DNA from 3 places in the Cobetia sp. AM6 genome. Region 2 is predicted to be linked to each of the others. Evidence: predicted binding sites of a transcription regulator. Region 2 holds the regulator's gene; each other region holds the start of a gene.

Region 1 (4,477 bases), 360 kb from region 2:
CTGGAGGGGCTGGGCGGTGAAGTGCAGTTTCCCGATACCTTCTCTGAGCTGGGTATCTGAGCAGCCTTGAGCGGTTGGTTTTGATCAGCAACAGGCAACTCGGCGTTGCGTGACCCTTGAAACGGCAAGGCTCCAGCTCCATGTCATGGGTAACACCACGTGGCAGCCTGAGTGTGATGGCAGCTGTCGCGTCATTCCGACCGATGATTCAAGGAGAGACATCATGAAGCTCAAGACTCTGGGTAGTTCGCTGATGATTGCCATGCTCGGTCTCGGTGGCCTGTCGCTCGCCGGTTGCGAGGACGAAGGCCCGATGGAGAAGGCCGGTGAGAAGATGGACAACGCCGTCGAGGAAGCCGGTGATAGCGTCGAGAACGCCACCGATAGCTGAGGCTCGGATGCCAGCGCCGCGATGAGTCGCCGCTGACCTGAGCTGTCGCCAGACACAAGAAGGCCCCGCCTCCCATGAGGCGGGGCCTTCTTGTGTCTGGCTCGGGGAGAAAGCAATCCGCTTATGCCGAGGCGGGCTGCTGCTCGCTCTGCTGCTTGCGGTCCGCGACGGCGGCGTCGTAGGCGCGGCTTTCCTCGGCCTCGGTGGCGGCGCTGAAGCGCACCAGCAGTGCGAACAGCGAGATCACGATCACGCCCATGCCCAGGTACATCAGGCCTTCCTGGTAGGTCAGCTCCTCACTGCGGAACAGGAAGCCCGCGGCGACCGCGCCTGCGTTGCCGCCCGCGCCGACGATACCGGCGACCGCGCCGAGTGCCTTGCGATTGACGAAGGGCACGATACCGAAGGTCGCGCCTTCCGCCATCTGCACGAAGAGGCTGAAGACCAGCATGATGCCGATGGCGACCGCGAGGGTTTCCATCTGGGCGAAGCCGACCAGCGCCACGCCTTCACACAGCAGCGCGATGAACAGCCAGCGCACGCGGCCCTTGAGGCCGGACTGGCGGGCGAACAGGTCGGAGAACACGCCGCCCAGGGTGCGGGCGAACAGGTTCATCAGGCCGAACAGCCCCGCGATGAGACCGGCGGTGGCGAGGTCGAGATCGAAGTGATCGAAGAAGTAGATGGCGGCGACGTTGTTGATGGTCAGCTCGACCCCGAAACAGGCGCCATAGACGAGGAAGAGGGCCCAGACGCGAATGTCGCGTGCCGCCGCGCCGAAGGTGGCGCGCATGCTGTATTCCTTCTCGGCCTTGGGCAGCTCACCACGCTCACGCAGCTCGCTGAAGTTGCCGTCCGGTGCATCCTGGGTGAAGAAGTAGTAGGCGATACCGGTCAGGAACAGCACGATGCCCGGCACGACCATCGCCAGACGCCAGCCCAGGGTCTGCTCGACGCCCAGCATCAGCAGGCCGGCCATCACCAGCGGCATCAGCATCTGGGTGGTGCCGCCGCCCAGGTTGCCCCAGCCCGCGGTGGTGGCGTTGGCGGTGCCGACCACGTTGGGGCCGAACATCACGGAGGTGTGGTACTGGGTGATGACGAAGGAAGCGCCGATGGCACCGATGGCCAGACGGGCCAGAAAGAAGGATTCGAAGCTGTCGGCGAAGCCGATGCACATCACCGGCAGCGAGCCGAGGCACAAGAGCCAGGTGTAGGCCTTGCGTGGCCCGATGCGATCACACAGCACGCCGATGGCGAGGCGCACGATCACCGTGATGGCGACGGAGGCGATGATGGTGTTGCCGATCTGGGTCTTGGTCAGGCCGAGGTCGTCACGTACCACGGCCATCAGCGGCGCGATGCCGAACCAGCCGAAGAAGCAGACGTGGAAGGCGAACCACGACATGTGGAAAGCGCGCATTTGCGGGGTGTTGAAGCTGAACAGCCGGATGCGGCTGGCCTTGTTGCGGATATCCATGAGTGGGCTCCTGATTCAGCGTCGGTGCCGGGCACGAAGTCAGGTGTGCTCGGCGAGTGGTCGAACGGCTGTGAATGAACGACAGCAAGGGCGCCTCGTCATTGAGGGGCCTGGTTCGACGCACTCGTACTCCGAAGAGCCTGGTCCACGTCATGGATAGCGATGGCAGCAGTCGGTGATGCCATGGTTGCCGGCAGCAGAGCGTCTGTGCGGCAAGTGACAGGAACAAAGCAAGTAGCGCGCCAGTTGCGGGGGTGTGGGCGGGACAAGTCCCAGAAGATCAATGGCTTGGCGAGGACAATAGGTTGGCACGTGCAGGCGGTGTCTAGGGCTGGGTGCGCGCTGGCGGTGCGTCAGCAAGGCGCGAGGTACCAGTCTGGCGCACGAAGATGGCGCTGGGAGGGTCGGCAAGGCGCATGCCTCATTGCAGTGCAGCGACGCTTTCGGCTCGGCCGCTCTGAAGGCCTTTAACCGCAGGGTTGCACCAGATTGCGGCACGAATCCTGCTTGGGTGTACGGCAAGTCTCATGCCCGACCCAAGGAAACCTGACATGCCCGTGACCGTGCTGATCGTCGATGTCCGCAGTGAGCGCTCCGCCGCGCTGGAGCAGGCGCTATTGAGCGCCGGCTTCGAGGTGGCGCTGCGCGTTGACGAGCACGAGGACCTGCACGCGCTGGTCGAGCAGCATCAGCCCGATGCGGTGATCATCGACGCCGACCTGCCCAGCCGCGACACCCTGGAGCATCTCGGCCAGCTGGGGCGACGCTATCCCAAGCCGATGATCATGCTGGCCAGTGAAGATGCCCCGGACCTCGTGCGTGAGGCGGCAGGCGCCGGTGTCTCGGCCTATGTGGTGGACCACGTTATACCAGCGATGGTGCGCAGCATGGTCGAGGTCGCCATCACCAGCTTCGAGGCGCACCGTGCGCTCAAGGGGGAGCTCAACCGTACCCAGACCACATTGGTGCAGCGGCGCAGCGTCGATCGCGCCAAGGCCGTGGTGATGGAGACGCGCGGGCTCAGTGAAGATGCCGCCTACCAATACCTGCGCAAGACCGCCATGAACCGGCGCCTGGCCCTGCATGAGCTGGCCGATGAGCTGCTCAAGGCCGCGCGTCGGCGCTGAGCCGGTCGCCGTACTGTCCTTCTCTCTCGATCGTTCAAGAGGTGTGCGTGATGCCCACAGATGTACCCCTGAATGGCCATCAGCTGACGCTGGGCCTGATGCCACTCAATGATGCCGCGCCCTTCGTGGTCGCTGAGCAGTTGGGGCTTTTCCGCGAGGAAGGGCTGGCGGTGACACTCAAGTGGCAACCTTCGTGGGCGGCGTTGCGTGATGACCTGCAGACCGGCGTGTTGCAGGGCGCGCAGATGTTGGCGCTGATGCCGCTGACCTCCACCCTGGGCCTGGATGGCCGCGCCACGCCGGTGATCAGTGCCATGACGCTCAATCTGGGCGGCAACTCCATCACGCTGTCGCGCGCGCTGATGGCCGCCCTCGGCGAGGACGGCCACGACCTCTCCAGTCCGTTGCAGGTCGCGAAGGCGCTGGCGGCGCATATGCGCGAGCGCAAGCAGCGCGGTGAGCCGCTGCTCAAGCTGGCCAGCGTGCATCCGTTCTCTTCGCATCGCTATCTGTTGCGCTACTGGCTGGCGGCGGGCGGCATCAATCCGGACCGCGACGTCGAGATGCGCGCCGTGGCACCGCCGCTGATGGCCGCGCAGCTGGCCAGCGGTGCGCTGGACGGCTTCTGTGTCGGAGAGCCCTGGAACAGCCTGGCAGCGGCGCAGGGGATGGGGCAGGTGGTGGCGGGCAGTCACGATATCTGGCGCTTCGGGCAGGAAAAGGTGCTGGGCGTGCGCGAGGACTGGGCGGAGCAGCATCCGCTGGCGCATCAGGCGCTGATTCGCGCGCTGCTCAATGCCTGCGCCTGGCTGGATCGCCCCGGCAATCGGGCCAGAGCCGCCGAGTGGCTGCATGACGAGGGCATGCCGGAGGTGCCGATGAGCGTGGTGACGCGCGGACTGGAAGATGTCGATGTCGAGCAGTCGGTGGACGACTTCCAGCAGCACAATCCCGGCTGGACCATCTTCCATCGCTACGCGGCCAACTTCCCGTGGCGTTCCCAGACGCGCTGGTATGCCGCCCAGATGCAGCGCTGGGGGCATCTCGAGGGCATCAGCGACAATGATCTCGAAGCGACCTTGGCGCGCTGTGTGCGTCCGGACCTCTACCGCACGGCGGCCCGCAAGCTGGGCATGGTGGTACCGGTGGCGGATGAGCGCAGTGAAGGCACGCATCCGGCGCCCTGGTGGCTGAGCGGTGAGGCGGGCCAGGTGCCGATGCCGGCGGATGGCTTCATCGATGGTGCGGTCTTCGAGTGATGTCGCGGGCGCGGTCCTTGCCGATCCGCGCTGGCGCGGGATTGCACAGCACTTGTAGATAAGTCGCCATCTCCTTTGCCGGATGACAGGGCAAACCTGACGGCTCAGACATGTTGGCAGTGCGGTTGTGATATTCTCATCGCACTGCCAGCACCGCGTCAGGGGATCGCATGACCACTCGCAAGTCTCAGATTCGCAAGGATAATGTCGGCCGCATCCT
Region 2 (4,477 bases):
ACCTTCGAAGGCGGCTACGTGGAGTACTTCCTCGACAAGCGCCAGGTGAACGCCAACAACAGCAAGACGGCACAGCAGACCGAAGGCGGTCGCGTGCACATGACTCTGACGCCGCGCGGCGCCAATGCCAGCAAGGAAAACTGAGTCATGACTGCTGCTACTCCGCGTACGCTGAGCGCTCGCCATCTGGCCAAGGCCTACAAGGGCCGCAAGGTGGTCAAGGACATCTCGCTGGAGATCCGCCAAGGCGACATCGTCGGCCTGCTGGGCCCCAACGGCGCCGGCAAGACGACCTCGTTCTACATGATCGTCGGGCTGGTGCGCGCCGATGCCGGCAACGTCTCCATCGATGACAAGGACCTCTCCGCTGCCGCCATGCATCAGCGTGCACGCGCCGGCATCGGCTATCTGCCGCAGGAGGCGTCGATCTTCCGCAAGCTGTCGGTGGCCGACAACATCATGGCGATCCTGGAGACCCGCAAGGACCTGGATCGCAATGGCCGCAAGGCACGCCTTGAAGAGTTGCTCGAGGAATTCAGCATCACGCACATCCGCGCCAGCGCCGGCATGAGCCTGTCCGGCGGCGAGCGTCGACGGGTCGAGATCGCCCGTGCACTGGCCACCGAGCCGGACTTCGTACTGCTCGATGAGCCCTTCGCCGGCGTCGACCCCATCTCGGTGGGCGAGATCAAGAGCATCGTGCGCCAACTGCGCGATCGTGGCATCGGCGTGCTGATCACCGACCACAACGTGCGCGAGACACTCGATATCTGTGACACCGCCTATATCGTCGGCGATGGCCAGATCATCGCCCACGGTGATGCGGACTCCATCCTGGCCAACCAGCAGGTGCGCGACGTCTACCTGGGCCACGAGTTCACGCTCTAGGGTCAGCGGCTGCGCTGAGCCCACCGGAGGCGAAAGCTTCAAAAGCCGCTGCGTGATTTTATCGCGTAGCGGCTTTTTCATGTCTGACATCAGACGCATGCATGACGTCCATACCACCTTGGTGGAAACATGGCATGCAAGTTGCTTGAATATTCACGACAACCTCTTGTCAGTGCCCCGAGTCACGGTATAGCGTAGTAAGCACGTTCCTTTGCCGTGAATTGACTGACTCCATGAAACCCACCCTGCAACTCCGCCTCGGCACCTCGCTGACCATGACGCCGCAGCTCCAGCAAGCGATCCAGCTGCTGCAGCTGTCGACGCTCGACCTGCGTCAGGAGATTCAGCAAGCCCTCGAGTCCAACCCCATGTTGGAGCTCGACGAGGACTACGAGTCGCTGGATGTCGTCGAGACACAGGATTCGAGCGAGATCTCCACTGCCGACTCCTCGAGCGAGATTCCCGAGGAATACCCCCTCGACAGTGACTGGTCGGACCTCTACCAGGACCACGCCGGTAGCCTGACCAGCTCCGGCAGTGGCAGCGGGAGTGAAGAAGGGCCGGACTTCGATCGCAATACCAGTGTCGAGAGCCTGCAGGACCACCTGCGCTGGCAGCTGGCGATGACCGACCTCGATGGCCGTGAACGCCAGATGGCGGAGAGCCTGATCGATGCCGTCGACGGTGCCGGCTATCTGAGTCTGTCACTCGATGAGCTGGTCGATGGCCTGCGCGGCCAGGGCCTGCCCGGCCTCAAGGCCTCCGAGCTCGAGCAGGTATTGTTGCGTCTGCAGCAGTTCGACCCGACCGGCGTCTTCGCCCGTGATCTGCGCGAATGCCTGCTGCTGCAACTGGCACTGCTGCCGGATGATCTGCCGCTGCTGGCGCAGGCGCGCCGCCTGGTACGTCAATTCCTCGAGGCACTGGGCAACGATGACCGCAAGCTGCTCAAGCGCCGCCTGAGCCTTGATGATGACGAGCTGGACCACGTCATTCGCCTGGTGCGCGCGCTCGACCCGCGCCCGGCATCCGCCTGGGGCGAGCCCGCCAGCGATTACGTGATCCCTGATCTGCTGGTGCGCCATACCCGCCACGGCTGGCAGGTCGAGCTCAACCCGGAAGCGCTACCCAAGCTGCGCATCCAGCCGGAATACGCCGCGCTGATCAAGCGTGCCGACAAGTCCGCCGACAATACCTTCCTCAAGGACAACCTGCAGGAAGCCCGCTGGCTGATGAAGAGCCTGTCATCGCGCAATGACACCCTGCTCAAGGTCGGCCGCGAGATCATGGCGCGCCAGATCGACTTCCTCGAGCAAGGCGAGGAAGGCATGAAGCCGCTGATTCTGGCCAACATCGCCGAAGTGGTCGAGATGCACGAATCGACCATCTCGCGGGTCACGACCCAGAAGTACATCCACACCCCGCGCGGCGTCTTCGAGCTCAAGTTCTTCTTCTCGAGCCAGGTCGGTGGCAGCGGCAGTGGCGACGCCCACTCAAGCACCGCCATTCGTGCCCGCATCCGCAAGCTGATCGCGGAAGAGCCGGCCCGCAAGCCTCTCTCCGACTCACGGCTGGTCGATCTGCTCGCCAGCGATGGCATCGAGGTCGCACGCCGTACCGTGGCCAAGTATCGCGAAGCGATGGGCATCCCGTCCTCCAGCGAGCGCAAGCGTCTGGCCTGACCCGTCACCTGCGGCTGCCATGCCCTGCTCTCACCTCCACAATGGCAGCCGCCGCCAACCTCAAGCGCTGGATTTTCCGCTCATCAGCCTCTGACTTCGCGGGCAGCGGTGCGCCTGTCGCGCGCTCTGTCATCCCGTCAACCGCTCGTCAATTGCCCGTCATGGGCCATGACGGCGCGCAGGATGACGGTAAAAAACCGCCGTTCCGGCAGCGTCATTCACCGTCAATCGCATGTTTTTAAAGTCACTTTTGCGCGTATTGCACCTGGATGACACCCGGACAACCTCCCAAAACGCCGCTTGCTCCACTCAATCGAAGCGCCTGAAAGGCGACGTACATGCAGGGATTGGCGACGAAAACCCGCCTTCTTGCGCGTCTTTCACGCACCACCCACCAGACGTGCCCTTGAAGTCCACTCCGTTACCCCTCACTGAGTTGAAGACAAGCACTGAGCCACGATGCAGCGCAGCGTTGATCTTTGCGCAAAGCTTGGGCATTGTCGGTACAGACGCTCACGACATCTGACGCCACTGGCAAGGGTGCGAAAACATCGCCAGACGGTGGCCGTCAAGCCTGTTGCAGAGCGTCCGATCAGGGTTTGCTCGTAGTCAAAAAGGGTTACAATTGAATGGCAACCCGCTGGATAAAGGAGCGTGTCCATGCAAGTGAATATCACCGGGCATCATGTGGAACTTACCGATCCTCTCCGCGATTACGTCAACGAGAAGCTCGCTCGCCTCGAACGGCATTACGACAACATCACCAATGTTCAGGTGACACTGTCGATCGAGAAGGAGCGCCAGCAGGCTGCCTGCACCTTGCACGCGGCAGGCGCTGACCTCCACGCCCTGGCAGAAGACCCCAACATGTACGCTGCCATCGACGCGCTCGCCGACAAGCTGGATCGCCAGCTGGTCAAACACAAGGAAAAGTCCCAGGCTCGCTCTCAGGGCACCGGGACCCGTTGACCTTCAGCCATGACACTTGATCAGATCCTTCCCCCCGAGCGCACGCTTTACGGTGTCCCCGGGGGGAGCAAGAAGCGGGTGCTTGAATTCTTCAGCACCTTCATCGCACAGAACATTCCCAGCCTGGATAGCCAGGAAGTCTTCTCGCGCCTGATCGGGCGCGAGAGACTGGGGTCGACCGGCATTGGCCACGGTGTGGCCGTGCCCCATGCACGCAGCCCGCATTGCAAGACGCCAATCGCTGCGTTTCTGAAGCTCGGTGAACCCATCGACTTCGATGCCATCGACGGAGAACCCATCGATCTGCTGTTCGTGCTGCTGGTGCCTGAGGAAGCGGATGAGACCCATCTGACGCTGCTCGGGCAGGTCGCGGAATTGCTCAATTCCCCGACCAATCGCTCGGCCCTGCGCCAGGCAGACAGCCAGCGTGCACTCTTTGAGGCATTGACCCAAGCCATCGCCGAATTACCGGCGCGCTGAATGACAGGCCCGGACATCGTCCGGGCTTTCGTCTTGCTGGCCTCCCATCGGCCGATGTACAGCGCACTGATAGCGGGCAGCCCTCTGCCCCACCCCTGCATTCTTTCGACGTTGACCTCGCCCTTGGAGAGCACTTCATGAAGATCGTGATCATCAGCGGCCGCTCCGGCTCCGGGAAATCCATCGCTCTCCAGGCGCTGGAAGACATTGGCTACTACGCCATCGACAATCTGCCCGGCATGCTGCTGGCGCCACTGGTCGATCAGCTCGAAAAGGACAGCCCGGCGCGCCGGCGCATCGCGGTCTCCATCGATGCCCGCAACCTGCCGGAAGCCTTGACCCGCTTCCCCGAATTGCTCGACAACGTCCGCCAGAGCGGCATGGACGTGCAGGTCGTCTACCTGACCACCGATTCGCGAGTGCTGCTGGAACGCTACTCAGCGACCCGTCGTCGTCAC
Region 3 (4,477 bases), 1.1 Mb from region 2:
CCCGATGTCGTGCGCCGCCAATATCACGCCCATAGCGAAGCCACTCTCATGAGCACACCGACAGACAAGGACGCCGCCGTCCGGATCGCCTCCGGTCGCAAACCCTTCGTTGAGCCCCTGAAGCTTGGCGAACGCGTGAAGCAGATCCGCCTCTCCCATCACTGGACGCTGGAAGATGTCAGCCAGCGCACGGGACTGGCACGCTCGACATTGTCCAAGATCGAGAACGAGCAGATCTCGCCGACCTTCACGGCGGTCCAGAAGCTGATTCATGGTCTCAACATCGACCTGCCGCAGCTGCTGAGCCCGCCCAAGCGCCAGAGTGGCACACTCGGGCGTCGCGATCTGACGCGCGTCGGTGATGGCAAGTCACACCCGACCCCGACCTATGAGCACGAGCTGCTGTCCTGGCAGCTGGCGCAGAAACGCATGATTCCTTTCAAGACTCGCGTGCGTGCGCGCAGCTTCGATGACTTCCCCGACTGGGTGCGTCACGACGGCGAGGAGTTCCTGATGGTCTTGGCGGGCAGCATTCTGCTCTATTCGGAATTCTATGAACCCTTGCCGCTGGGTGAGGGTGACAGCATCTATTTCGACTCCGACATGGGGCACGCTCTGGTTTCTACCAGCGAAGAAGATGCCATCGTGCTGTCGGTGTGCACTCGCAATGATTCGGATCCGAGCTGATCTGATTTGAAGTGAGCTGGGCTGTGTTGAAGTGAGACAAGCCACGTAACGCACTGGCAGGAAGCTAAACTGCAAAGATTGCCTTAACGCGAGCGTCACCTGGCCGGTCCATTCAAAACAATGACTTGCTTGACCATGCTCGCCGTCAGCTCGAAATAAAAAAATCGCCCACTAGCCATGCGCTAATGGGCGATTTTTCTGGATATCGCAAAGACACTCATGGCTTGCGCCGAGTCCTGACCGCCAGCATCCACTGGGTGTTCAGTTTATCGAGCGTCTCATTACAGAGCGTCTCGATACCGAGCGTCTCAATCGTGCTGTGCGGCATCGCCGCGCCAGATCAACTGACCGCATTCGCGCAGATCATAGCCGCCGAGGGATTGCGCCAGCTGGATGCCATTCGGTGTGGCAAGATAATCCAGCAACCCCTGGAAGAGATCGCGGAAGTAGACATTGCGCGGTACCACCAGGTCGAAGGCCTCTTCACAGACCGGCACGAAGCCGAGGCCGAACTCATTGGCGGCCGACAGCGTACCGGGGCCGACATCCACCTCGCCGCGCGCCACCATCGAGGCCACCTCACGCTCGGAATAGGCGATCGCCAGGGTGTTGAGCTGCTCGGCACGCATCTGATGGCCGGACAGCCACTCCTGCAGGAAGCGCTGCGAACCTGCCCCCTCCTGTCGCACCGCCCAACGCCGCTGCGAACCGAAAAGGCCGCTGGGGTCGATGGACAGATGGCGATCATCATTGCGGATGATCAGCCCCTGGGTACGGCGCGCAAGCCGCACCATCACCCACTGACGATAGCCATCATGGCCGCGAATCAGCGCCGGATGACGCAGCGCCGCCTCCTCCGCGCGCCCCCAGTGAATGGCGCAGACGTCAGCACGCCCCTGGCTGAGCAGATCAAGCCCCAGACGCGTGCCGGTGACGCTCATGCCATAGAAGGCGCTACCGGCATGCTGCTGATTGAGACGCATGGAGAGCGCGGCCAGCAGCGGGTCATCACTGCCGGTGATCATCAGGCGATCCGCCAGCACACCATGATGGCTGGACTCGAGAATCCATTGCTCCACCAGGCGCCGCGGAAAGAGCCACTTGCCGGTCACCTTGGTCGCCGGCATGGTGCCGTCACTGGCCAGCTGATAGATCTTCTTCTCGTTGAGGTGCAGAAGGCGCGCGACTTCCTGCACCGTCAGAAAGGGGTTGTCGTGGGGAACCGGAGCCTGCCGGCCGGTGGCCGCATTCAGGGCCTCGCCTGAAGACTCAGCGGTAGAGCCGCCCGAAGGTGCGCCGAGTTCAGAGGAAAAGCCCTGTGAGGGTATGACGCCCAGCGGCGAAGAAAGACGACTCATCACTGCGCCCCCTTGTCATGTCCGGCTGCGCCATCTGCTGAAGATGGCTTGCCTGACGCGTCATGGCGCGATGATTTGAGAGCGTCGCCGGCACGCAGCGGCGGGATGGCATCCAGCACCAGCCGCCCGGCAGGGTCCACCGCCTGGAAGTGGCGCCCCTTGGCGCGCGCGATCAACAGCACGCCAAAGCGTTCCGCCAGCTCCACTCCCTTCTGCGTGACGCCGGAACGCGAGACCAGCACCGAGATCCCCGCCTGAGCCACCTTCAGTACCATCTCGGAAGTCAGACGACCGGTAGTGTAGAAGATGTTGGCCCCCTGATAATCACTGGCATCATCACTCAGGGGCGCCAACCAGCTCAGCCCCGCCAGCGTATCGACGGCGTTGTGGCGGCCGACATCCTCGATGAACGCCAGCACTTCATCATCCCGACACAGGGCGCAGCCGTGAACCGCGCCGGCCTTGCGATAAGTCGCGTTGTGCGCCGCCAGCGCCTCCAGCAGGCGATACAACAGGGCCTGACTGAAGGGGCCTGCATCCAGCGCAGCCAGTGATTGGCGCTCCAGCAGATTGCCGAATACCGTGCCCTGCCCACAGCCGGTAGTCACGGTGCGCTTGCCGAGGCGCTGCTCGATATCCTCGGGTAGATGACGCGTCACCACCGAGGCGCTCTCGACTTCCCAATCCACCTGCAGCGCTTCGAGGTCCTCAAGCTCACCCAGCAGTCCCTGATTGCGCAGATAACCGGCCACCAGCGCCTCAGGTTCGGCACCCAGGGTCATCAAGGTGACGATCTCGCGACGATTGAGATAGATGGTCAGCGAGCGCTCGGCGGCAATGGACTGCTGATGGCGCTCACCGCGCTCATCCATGACTTCGATGTCCAGCGTAGTGGGTAGTGTGGCGCGACTGATCGCTGGCCGTGCAGAGGGCATCATGAACTCGGGTCTCCCTGATCGAGCCGGTTGGAATGGCAATTCTTGCGCTGAATCGCCGTAGAGTACCAGTCTGATGGCAGAGCTGTCCCCGCACTGACTGACGGTAACCCTGATATCGCATGCGCCGGCATGTATCTTGCACACCAGCACCATCGCAGCATTCTTTTCAGACCCGCTTGCGGGTACAGCAGTGAACAAGGAAGCCATGTCTGAATCCATCCCTCCCCGCAGTGACGACACCCGCTGGTTGAGCGTCACCCTGGCGCCCACCACGCAGAAACTGGGGCGTTTCAGCATCGACACCTGGCGGATTGCCGACCTCTCGCCCTCTGCAACGCCAGAGACGGAATCGCACGTAGCGGAGCCTGCCGCCGCTGATGAAGTAGCGCATCGCCGCATCCTGCCGCTGCAGCTTCACCTCACCGAGCGCACCGATTACCGCTACAACCTGCGCTGCGAGCAGCCGCGCCTGTTCGTCCAATGCGATGAGCGTGAAGCCGACGGCATGCAGCCCCGCGTGGTGACGGCCTGTCAGGAGGTAGCATCGCATTGGATGGATGGCGACCAGCTGGTGCTGGATGTGCCGATGCCCCCGGCCTTGATGGTGTGGCTGGAAGCCTACCTCGCGCGTCACGGCGAACGACTCGACGAAGGCAAGAAGAAGAAACGCAAGGGCGCCGGGCGCGCCAGTCAGGCAGAGCAGCACGCCGTGACGCCCAACAAGACTCATCAGCCCGGTGATGGTACGGAAAGCACGTCATGAGCCAGCACGACGACAACGCAAGCCCTGCCCATGAAGGCCTGTTCTCGCGCTGGTCACGCCGCAAGCAAGGCGACAGCCGCCGTGAAGACCAACTGTCACAGCCGGACAGCACCGAGGTGAGTAAAGCCGACAGCCTTCCGCCGTCACAGGTGGGAGTCGCCTCTGAAAGTAGCGCTGACACCCCTGCAGCGCGCGGCTCGCAGCACGAATCCCTGAGCGGCGATAGCCCCTCCTCGGCAGCAGAGCAGGCAGCAGAGCAGGCAACCGCCGAGAGCGATCAGCAGGCAGCAGACGCTGACAACGCTGAAGTGCCAGTCATCGAGCTGCCAGACCCGGACACCCTGACCCCAGACGCCGACATCAGCGCCTTCATGCAGAGCGGCGTGGACCCGGCGCTACGCCAGCGTGCGCTGCGACGCATCTTCATGGGGGGCGAGCACTCGGTGCGCGATGGGCTGGATGACTACGACCAGGACTTCTCCCAGATGCGCCCGCTCGCCGAAGGTGTCGCCGACACGCTGCGCAGCTGGACCCGCAAGGTCGAAGAAGGCCTGGAAAAGCTCGGTGAGGCAAGCGAGACACCCCAGGCGGATACGGCGCAGGAGACAGACGACCAGATCGCTGAGCAGGCGCCTGACGGTGAGGCGCCAGTGGGCGAGTCACACGCGACGCCCAGCGACGAGATAGTCGAGTCGCCTGACCCGCAAGCGATACGAGCAGAAGACTCGCGC

What was found. Region 2 encodes sigma-54, which starts transcription at its own class of promoters, with help from an activator protein. Its sites were predicted from a motif close to TGGCACNNNNNTTGCTNT; they were not measured.
Region 1: the regulator sigma-54 is predicted to act here: its motif matches at 2,099-2,116, upstream of CLAM6_RS02165 (NarK family nitrate/nitrite MFS transporter).
Region 3: the regulator sigma-54 is predicted to act here: its motif matches at 3,109-3,126, upstream of CLAM6_RS08340 (DUF3305 domain-containing protein).

What each region holds. Positions count from the first base shown of each region.
Region 1 covers NZ_AP021868.1:472,785-477,261, forward strand. Annotated here, with positions in the region: gene CLAM6_RS02160 (GNAT family N-acetyltransferase) at 1-60, shown strand, start outside; gene CLAM6_RS17735 (hypothetical protein) at 224-391, shown strand; gene CLAM6_RS02165 (NarK family nitrate/nitrite MFS transporter) at 513-1,871, opposite strand; gene CLAM6_RS02170 (ANTAR domain-containing response regulator) at 2,423-2,998, shown strand; gene CLAM6_RS02175 (CmpA/NrtA family ABC transporter substrate-binding protein) at 3,049-4,257, shown strand; gene CLAM6_RS02180 (TetR/AcrR family transcriptional regulator) at 4,428-4,477, shown strand, end outside.
Region 2 covers NZ_AP021868.1:835,526-840,002, reverse strand. Annotated here, with positions in the region: gene lptA (lipopolysaccharide transport periplasmic protein LptA) at 1-144, shown strand, start outside; gene lptB (LPS export ABC transporter ATP-binding protein) at 148-888, shown strand; gene CLAM6_RS03560 (RNA polymerase factor sigma-54) at 1,122-2,570, shown strand; gene hpf (ribosome hibernation-promoting factor, HPF/YfiA family) at 3,231-3,539, shown strand; gene CLAM6_RS03550 (PTS sugar transporter subunit IIA) at 3,549-4,019, shown strand; gene rapZ (RNase adapter RapZ) at 4,157-4,477, shown strand, end outside.
Region 3 covers NZ_AP021868.1:1,953,463-1,957,939, reverse strand. Annotated here, with positions in the region: gene CLAM6_RS08355 (helix-turn-helix domain-containing protein) at 49-687, shown strand; gene CLAM6_RS08350 (helix-turn-helix transcriptional regulator) at 996-2,045, opposite strand; gene CLAM6_RS08345 (formate dehydrogenase accessory sulfurtransferase FdhD) at 2,045-2,980, opposite strand; gene CLAM6_RS08340 (DUF3305 domain-containing protein) at 3,189-3,746, shown strand; gene CLAM6_RS08335 (DUF3306 domain-containing protein) at 3,743-4,477, shown strand, end outside.